One region of the Schinkia azotoformans genome, then DNA from elsewhere that is predicted to be linked to it. Evidence: riboswitches for the same ligand, from Rfam matches in the RefSeq annotation. Region 1 holds a riboswitch; each other region holds the start of a gene.
The links. A riboswitch is a leader RNA that binds a small molecule or an ion and turns the genes downstream of it on or off. The one in region 1 is predicted to bind S-adenosylmethionine.

Region 1 (3,055 bases):
TCGAACACCTCCAATACTTCAACCCGTTGTTTAATGAAGCTAAGAGCACGTTCAATTTCAATTGATTCGCCTATTACTTCCATAATAAAAATACCGAGTGGCACTTCCTTGATGTATTCAATTTTTCCGTGAAGTATATTTCCTTTAATATTAAAAGTCTGAAGCATATCTGATACAATCGACTCCTCTGCTACCTCTCCTTTGAAAACAATTTTTACAATTTTTCCTTTTTTATTTGCGATTAGCCGATCAGGTAATCCGAAATGTAAAATTGTATTAATAAATTCTTTTGTTAAATCTTCCTTAGGATTAGCAAAAACTTCATACACCGTACCTTCCTCGATCACTTTTCCTGACTGCATAACCGCAACTTTGTCACAAATTTCTTTAACAACTTCCATTTCATGAGTGATCAGAACAATGGTTAAACCGAGATCCTCATTAATCTTTTTTAGTAGCTTAAGGATTGCTTTAGTCGTTGTAGGATCCAATGCCGATGTTGCTTCATCACATAGAAGTACATTTGGTTCATTCGCTAACGCCCTTGCAATGGCTACCCGCTGTTTCTGTCCGCCGCTTAATTGCGAGGGAAAGCTATCTTTTTTATCTTCAAGTCCCACTATCTCTAAAAGCCCAAGGACACGGTCTTGAATTTCAGCTTTAGATTTCCTTGCTGCCTTTAATGCGAAAGCAACATTCTCAAAAACAGTCTTCGAACTTACTAAGTAAAAATGTTGAAATATCATGCCAATCTTCAGACGCGCTTTCCTAAGCTCTACTTTATTTAAGGAAGTAAGTTCAACTTGATCAACATATACTTCTCCAGAAGTCGGCTTTTCTAATAAATTTAAACACCGTAAAAGTGAACTTTTTCCTGCTCCACTATACCCAATAATCCCAAAAATCTCTCCTTTTGCTATTTTCAGAGATACATGATCCACCCCCACTACAATTCCTTTTTTTGAATGATAACTTTTCACAAGGTTGTGAACTTCGATCAAATTCCCCACTCCAATCTTTGATAATTTAGGGCTTTTAACAAAATAAAAAAGCCCCTAAAGTTTTAGTACATAGTTGCACCTAAAAACTAAAGGAGCCTTCGGTGGTCCGATCGGCAAAAATATAATTTTGTTAGAGTCTTACTTTTAACTTTCATTTGTTCTAGGAGTCTTTGCTTTTTTTTGTTGTAATTGAAACCGGTGTTTTTCATTCTTTTCAATTTGTGTCACCTGTGAATCATGAACTGTTATTTGAACCGTTCCAAATTCTAAGCCTTCTAATGCATAAATAATTTTCTCAAGAACTTGGTGATCAATTCGTGTGTTTAAAGACAATGAAACCCTCTCCTCCCCAATCTTTTTTACATGTAAAAAACCCTCGTTCATTTTGAAAGAGGGTTAACCTGACAATGTCAATTTTCACCTTATCTTTCAGAATGAAATCATTCTGCAGGATTTAGCACCGTTCCATTATGGAGGTTGCTGGACTTCTATGGGCCTGTTCCCTCAGTCGCTCTTGATAAGAAATTATTATATTGATTAGTAATTAATGTCTATAATAAAACCAAGTAATCCAATTGTCAATGAATTATTTAAATTTTTTAAATAATAAAGAAAAAGGCATAGCCCAAGAATAGGCCATGCTTTTGCTTGCATACATTATGCTACTACAAACTCAAAGTTTGCAGATAATTTTACATCTTTACCAACTAGGAAGCCACCAGTTTCAAGCGCTGCGTTCCAAGTTAAACCGTAATTTTCACGGTTGATTTTTCCTTCCACATCGAATCCTGTTACAGTGCTGCCATCCATTGGATTTTTAGAAACACCGCTAAATTCTACTGTAAACTTTTCTGTATTTGTTACATCTTTAATTGTAACTAATGCTGTTAATTCATATTCTTCATCAGAGATTTTTTTAATCGATTGACCTTCGATTTTGATAGTTTGGTATTTTTCTACGTCGAAGAAATCTGCTGAACGTAGGTGTCCATCACGGTCATCATTATTTGTACTGATCGATGCGGCATCAATTGTTGCAGTTATTTTTAAACCTTCAAGATTATCAATATCACCTTCAACAGCAACATCGAAGTTTTTGAATTCACCTTTTGCCTTGGAAACCATCATGTGTTTCACTTGAAATCCGATCCCACTGTGTACTTTATCTAATGTAAATGTTGACATATTATTCGTCCTCCTAAAGTTCATTGTTTATTTTTTTATTAACTTACTTTATGTAACTAAATATAATATATTTATCAAATCACGTCAAGTAATTTTGAGAAAAAAAATTACTACAATAAGAATGGCAACTAATCATTGGAATACACAAAAAATCATTGTATAATTATCTAATAATTAAAAACAGATAAGAATAGTAGGAAAAGGGACTGATTATTAGATGAGATTTCAAGATCTTAAAAGTATGGATGAGCGGCTCGAATACATGGAAGAACTATCTCAACGTTTCTTAACAAGAGCTGCCAAGATTGACGAAGAAGGAGGTTTTCCCTTTGAAAATATTTCTGAACTTAAAAGCTCCGGCTATACTGAGCTTACACTTCCTGAAAAATTTGGAGGAGAAGCAATTTCTCTTTATGATCTTGTCAGGTTTCAAGAGTATATCGCAAGAGGGGATGGCGCCACTGCCTTATCAATTGGATGGCATATGGGGATTATTCAAGATCTAGGTGAAAAAAATTCTTGGAAGGAAGCCATGTTCAAAATGTTATCTGAGGATGTAAAAAAAGGAGCCCTTATTAATAACTGTGCGTCAGAACCGCAAACCGGCAGTCCAACGCGGGGGGGAAAGCCTACAACGACAGCTATTAAAGATGGAGATAAATGGATTCTTAATGGTAGAAAGACATTTTCTACAATGGCCCCTGTACTTGATTACTTTAACGTGACGGCTACAGTTCCGAAAACAGGAGCTATTGGGTACTTTTTAATTCCTCGAGCAAAAGCCGAGGTTAAAATTGTGGAAACGTGGGATAGTATCGCAATGAGAGGCACAGGTAGCCACGATTTAGTATTGAATAATGTCGAGGTAG
Region 2 (3,055 bases), on a different contig from region 1:
CCTATGCCCCACCCTATTCATCTGCAAAAGACCCGGTGAATATGGCTGGTTATGTAGCTTCAAATATTATCGAAGATGCCGTTGAAACGATACAATGGCATGAAATCGACGATATTGTAGCGAATGGCGGCTATCTTGTAGATGTACGTAATCCAAGTGAATTGAAGCTTGGATTCATCAAAGGAGCTGTAAATATACCACTAGATGAACTTCGTGATCACCTTGATGAACTTCCAAAAGATAAACCAATTTATGTGAATTGCCAAGTTGGTCTTCGTGGTTATCTCGCCGCAAGAATATTGACACTTAATGGATTTAAAGCAGTAAACTTGGATGGTGGTTGGAAAACTTATTCCACAGTTTATGGAACTGGAAAAGATTCAAATTGTAACATCGTTACAGATGACTCTGGTGTAGCACGATTCGATTGCGTTGGTAATCCAATTAAATAGGCAATTATAGTCATTGACAAAGGGTGGCCAGGAAAAAAACTCCTGTTCCACCTTTTTGGTATTTTTACCTTTATTGTAATATTTTCAATAAATTGTAAACAAATTGTGATCAAATTCACATCAAATTTAGAAGAAAAAAAGTTATAATTCAATTACACTATTATTACTATTTTTAAAATGGGGACTGCTCGATGGAAACAACTTCTACAAAGGTGCAATTAGATCAACTAAATTCATTAAATTCTTTAATTGAAAAAAAACGGAAACAAATGATAAATAATGGACTTCAATATGGTTTTACTAATAAAAGGACAATCATGATTAGCCAAGAATTGGACAAGCTTATTAATGAGGTTCTCCACCTTGGAAATTTATTAACCAAAGAATGTAAAGAGTAATATCCACAACCTTAATAAGTTGTGGGTATTTTTTTGACAATTGATACTATTTAACAATTCAAAAAAATCACTTGTAAATTTCGGTGTACTATAGTAAATTAGTGTAAACAAAAATACTACCCTAAGTATAAAACTATATTCTTATCTCGAGAGGTGGAGGGACTGGCCCTATGAAATCTCAGCAACCAGCCTGAAGGTCAGGTGCTAATTCCAGACAGATAAGAAGAAGAATTGCAATGCAAAAAGTCTTCTTCTTAATGGAGGAGACTTTTTCTATTTTGACGTATTTTTAGTTTGACTTAATCAAAACTATTAGGTAGTAGGTGAAAACATGGGATTTTTACAAGATTTGCAAAATCGTATTTTAATAGCTGATGGTGCGATGGGGACACTCCTTTATTCATATGGTGTTGATTTTTGCTTTGAAGAATTAAACCTCTTGCAGCCGGACCGTATTACACAAATCCATGAAACCTATATTAAGGCTGGAGCGGATGTAATACAAACAAATACGTATGGCGCTAACTATATAAAACTTGGTAGGTACGGTCTCGAAGATCAGGTCAAAGATATTAATACAGCTGCCGTACGCCTTGCAAAAAAAGCTGCTAAAGAAAATACGTATGTGCTAGGAACTTTCGGTGGAATACGAGGAATTAAAAAAAGTGCAGCAACGATTGATGAAATTAAACGGTCTTTTCGTGAACAGCTCTACAGCATTCTGATGGAAGGTGTAGACGGATTATTACTTGAAACATTCTACGATTTCGATGAAATAAAGACCGTTCTAGAAATTGCTCGAAAAGAAACCGATTTACCGATCATCTCCCAGGTTTCTATTCATGAGGTTGCCGTCTTACAGGACGGAACACCACTTCGTATTGCCTTAAAAGAACTTGAAGATCTCGGGGCTGATGTTGTCGGTTTAAATTGCCGTCTCGGGCCCCATCATATGACCCAAGCGTTGGAAGAAATACCATTGCCAAAGAAAGCGTTCCTTTCAGCCTATCCAAATGCAAGCTTACCAGATTATGTAGATGGGAGATTAATATATGAATCAGATGCCGAATATTTTGGCGAGTGTGCCGTTAACCTCAGAAATCAAGGTGTTCGCCTCATCGGTGGCTGCTGCGGAACAACGCCCAAACATATTAAAGCTGTTAGCAAAAGACTAAAGGGACTAGCACCTGTTACACATAAGGATGTAAAAATTAAGGAAAATAAAAATATTATTACTGTTACAGCCAAACCTACTCAACCACACCTGCATGAAATTGTTACAAAAGAACGGTCCGTTATCGTTGAGTTGGACACTCCAAAAACATTAAATACTACTGCATTCATAGAAGGAGCTAAAGCTTTAAAAGAGGTCGGCATAGACGCTCTTACAATGGCAGATAATTCATTGGCTTCACCAAGAATAAGCAATATGGCAATGGCAGCGATTGTTAAAAATGAAGTGAAAATACGCCCGCTTGTGCACATTACCTGCCGGGACCGAAATTTAATTGGACTTCAATCCCATTTAATGGGTTTGGATGCTTTAGGGATCGACCAAGTGTTAGCTGTTACCGGTGACCCTACAAAGGTTGGGGACTTTCCGGGTGCCACATCTGTTTATGACTTGTCTTCTTTTGAATTAATTAGTCTTATTAAGCAATTTAATGAGGGGATAACATTTTCAGGAAAACCCCTGCAAAAAAAGACTTCCTTCTCAGTTGCAGCGGCCTTTAATCCAAATGTTCGCCATCTAGATAAGGCTGTTAAAAGGCTGGAGAAAAAAATTGAGCATGGTGCCGATTATTTTATTAGCCAGCCCATTTTTAATGAACAGCAATTTTTACACGTTTACGAAGAAACGAAGCATATCACAAAACCCATTTATATTGGGATTATGCCAATTGTAAGCAGCCAAAATGCCGAATTTCTTCACAATGAGGTGCCGGGAATTAAATTGACCGATGTAATAAGAAGAAGAATGGCTGATTGCGGAACAGACCGCGAAAAGGCTGCCATCGAAGGCATCGCGATTGCCAAATCTTTAATCGATATGGCGTTCGATTTATTTAAAGGAATTTACTTAATCACACCGTTTATGCGCTATGAAATTTCGGTTGAACTTGTGCAATACTTAAAAACTAAAAACTCCAAAAATTTACTAACAAGAAATTAAAAGTTTTCTTAGCTAAGAGAGGAAGATTAGAT
Region 3 (3,055 bases), on a different contig from region 1:
AACCTCTTCTACTGGTCTTCTTCCAAAAGCCATTACCTACCACACCTTTCGAGAATTATGTTCATAAAAAATCCAAATTAGCCATGATTGCAACAAAAAAACTTATTATAAAAACATAACAAAATAGGATGTGTTATATCTTTATAATAAGCGACTTCAAAATATGAATTTTTAAACCCTTTTTCATAGTATACCCTATAAAACATTTTTATACCAATTTATTTCAAAATTATGGATATGCGCCCATTCCCTCTAAAAAAAAGGGTAGATAAACTTCTAAAGCTTATCTACCCTCTATTATTATTGTAATGCCTCTTTTTGTAGTCTTTCTGCTTTATCTGTTTTTTCCCAAGGTACATCAAGGTCGATTCGACCAAAATGTCCGTAAGCAGCCGTTTCTTTATAGATTGGGCGACGTAAGTCTAACATTTTGATGATTCCAGCAGGACGAAGGTCAAAGTTATTACGGACAACTTCAACTAACTTCTCTTCTGAAACCTTTCCAGTTCCAAACGTATCAACAGCAATCGATACCGGTTGGGCAACACCAATTGCGTAGGCAAGCTGGACTTCACACTTTTCAGCTAACCCAGCTGCAACAATATTTTTGGCTACATATCTTGCTGCATAAGCCGCTGAGCGGTCAACCTTTGTTGGATCTTTCCCAGAGAATGCACCACCGCCATGACGTGCATATCCTCCATAAGTATCAACAATAATTTTTCTGCCTGTTAAGCCAGCATCACCTTGAGGTCCGCCAATTACGAAACGGCCTGTAGGATTAATGAAGTATTTTGTTTTTTCATCAATAAGCTCTTTTGGAACAATTGGGTTAATGACAAATTCCCTAATATCTTTTTGAATTTGTTCTAATGATACTTCCGGATTATGCTGTGTGGATACAACAATAGCATCAATGCGCACCGGTTTATCGTTTTCGTCATACTCAACCGTTACTTGTGTCTTACCATCGGGACGTAAATAGGAAAGGGTTTCATTTTTACGAACCTCTGCCAATCGGCGTGATAGTTTGTGTGCCAATGAAATAGGAAGCGGCATTAATTCAGGTGTTTCATTACAAGCGAATCCAAACATTAATCCTTGGTCTCCTGCTCCAATCGCTTCAATCTCTTCATCTGACATTTTACCTTCACGGGCTTCCAGGGCTTTATCAACACCCATTGCAATATCAGGAGATTGTTCATCAATCGATGTTAAAACAGCACATGTCTCAGCATCAAATCCATATTTTGCACGATTATACCCAATGCCATCAACTGTTTCACGTACAATTTTTGGAATATCCACATAAGTGGATGTGGTAATTTCGCCGGCAACTAGTACCAAGCCTGTTGTTACAGTCGTTTCAGCCGCTACACGAGCGTTTGGATCGTTTTTAAGGATCTCATCCAAAATAGCATCAGAAATTTGATCACATATTTTATCCGGGTGTCCTTCCGTTACTGATTCTGAAGTAAACAAACGACGATTCTTTGTCATTTAAATATGTACCTCCTAAGAATAAATCAATTTTAACGGTACTCATTCCCTTTATACGTTGGCTCATACCTTTTCTATATTTTAAGGTATCCATCTTTGTATAAAAAACTCAAAATAAATCATATAAAGACGCAAAAAAACCTTTCCTACAAATAAATGAGGAAAGGTTGTTTAATCAACTAAGCCTTTCACTCTTATCGCTCAAGACAAAAGCTTGTCTTGCAACAGGTTAAGCACCTTGTCACCATTTTTTATTTTCCAACGAAATAAACCGGATAGTTGCGATAATTTCATGGAAATAATAATAGTGTCGGTTGCCGGGTTTCTTAGGGTCTGTCCCCCCTCCACCAACTCGGGATAAGAGAGTATCCGTTCTGACCTATAGTATCGTAGAAAACCATATTTTGCAATTAAAATTTAAAAATTAGATAAAGATTTTAAATAGTATAGACTATTAATCTAAATATGTTATACTATTTAACATATTATAGATTAGATTATAAAATGATTTAAATTAATGAAAAGGAAGGTTTTGTTCATGAACTCTGTTCGTAACACGATTGAATTAAAGGATGTGATTAGTGGAGCTAATGTCCATCATAATCTGTCTGTTCCACAATTAGTGGAAAAAACACTATCAAGAGAAGAAGCTGTATTATCTTCAACAGGTGCTATCCGTGCTACAACTGGAAAATATACTGGCCGTTCACCAAAGGATAAATACATTGTCGAAGAGGCTTCAACAAAAGATAAAATTGATTGGGGTTCCGTTAACCAACCAATCTCTTCTGAAGTATTCAATTCACTTTATCAAAAAGTGTTAAATTACTTAAGTTCCAAAGATGAAATCTTCCGTTTCCAAGGATTTGCCGGGGCAGATACTAAATATCGTTTACCAATTCAAGTAATCAACGAATATGCATGGCATAATTTATTCGTTCATCAATTATTTATTCGTCCAACTGATGAAGAATTACAGTCACATACTCCGGAATTTACTGTAATAACTGCACCTAATTTCAAAGCTGATCCAGCTGTTGATGGTGTAAAATCAGAAACATTTATTATCATTTCTTTTGAGCAAAAAACAGTATTAATCGGTGGTACTGAGTATGCTGGTGAAATGAAGAAGTCCATTTTCTCTATTATGAACTATTTATTACCTGAAAAGAATGTATTGCCAATGCACTGCTCAGCCAATATCGGTCAAGAAGGTGATGTAGCATTATTCTTCGGATTATCAGGTACTGGTAAAACAACATTATCTGCTGATCCAAATCGTCGTCTAATTGGTGATGATGAGCATGGTTGGTCTAATAATGGCGTATTTAACATTGAGGGTGGCTGCTACGCTAAATGTATTAACCTGTCTCAAGAAAAGGAACCACAAATTTGGGATGCAATCCGTTTCGGTACTGTATTAGAAAACGTAGTTCTTGACGATGCTACTAGAGTGGCAGATTATGATGATTCATCATTAACAGAAAATACTCGTGCGGCTTATCCAATTCACGCAATTGATAATATCGTAACACCAAGTATTGGTGGACATCCA

Region 2: it holds a riboswitch for S-adenosylmethionine, as region 1 does, so the genes downstream of both, P9E47_RS02985 (bifunctional homocysteine S-methyltransferase/methylenetetrahydrofolate reductase) here and P9E47_RS09865 (YezD family protein) in region 1, are expected to answer to the same signal.
Region 3: it holds a riboswitch for S-adenosylmethionine, as region 1 does, so the genes downstream of both, metK (methionine adenosyltransferase) here and P9E47_RS09865 (YezD family protein) in region 1, are expected to answer to the same signal.

What each region holds. Positions count from the first base shown of each region.
Region 1 covers NZ_JARSMD010000017.1:16,820-19,874, forward strand. The annotation lists gene P9E47_RS09860 (methionine ABC transporter ATP-binding protein) at 1-1,001, opposite strand, end outside; gene P9E47_RS09865 (YezD family protein) at 1,146-1,334, opposite strand; SAM riboswitch class I at 1,421-1,525, opposite strand; gene P9E47_RS09870 (YceI family protein) at 1,659-2,186, opposite strand; gene P9E47_RS09875 (acyl-CoA dehydrogenase family protein) at 2,404-3,055, shown strand, end outside.
Region 2 covers NZ_JARSMD010000005.1:141,218-144,272, forward strand. The annotation lists gene cdr (CoA-disulfide reductase) at 1-452, shown strand, start outside; gene P9E47_RS02980 (aspartyl-phosphate phosphatase Spo0E family protein) at 644-850, shown strand; SAM riboswitch class I at 989-1,075, shown strand; gene P9E47_RS02985 (bifunctional homocysteine S-methyltransferase/methylenetetrahydrofolate reductase) at 1,182-3,023, shown strand.
Region 3 covers NZ_JARSMD010000016.1:202,185-205,239, forward strand. The annotation lists gene P9E47_RS09515 (cold-shock protein) at 1-33, opposite strand, end outside; gene metK (methionine adenosyltransferase) at 301-1,500, opposite strand; SAM riboswitch class I at 1,692-1,864, opposite strand; gene pckA (phosphoenolpyruvate carboxykinase (ATP)) at 2,039-3,055, shown strand, end outside.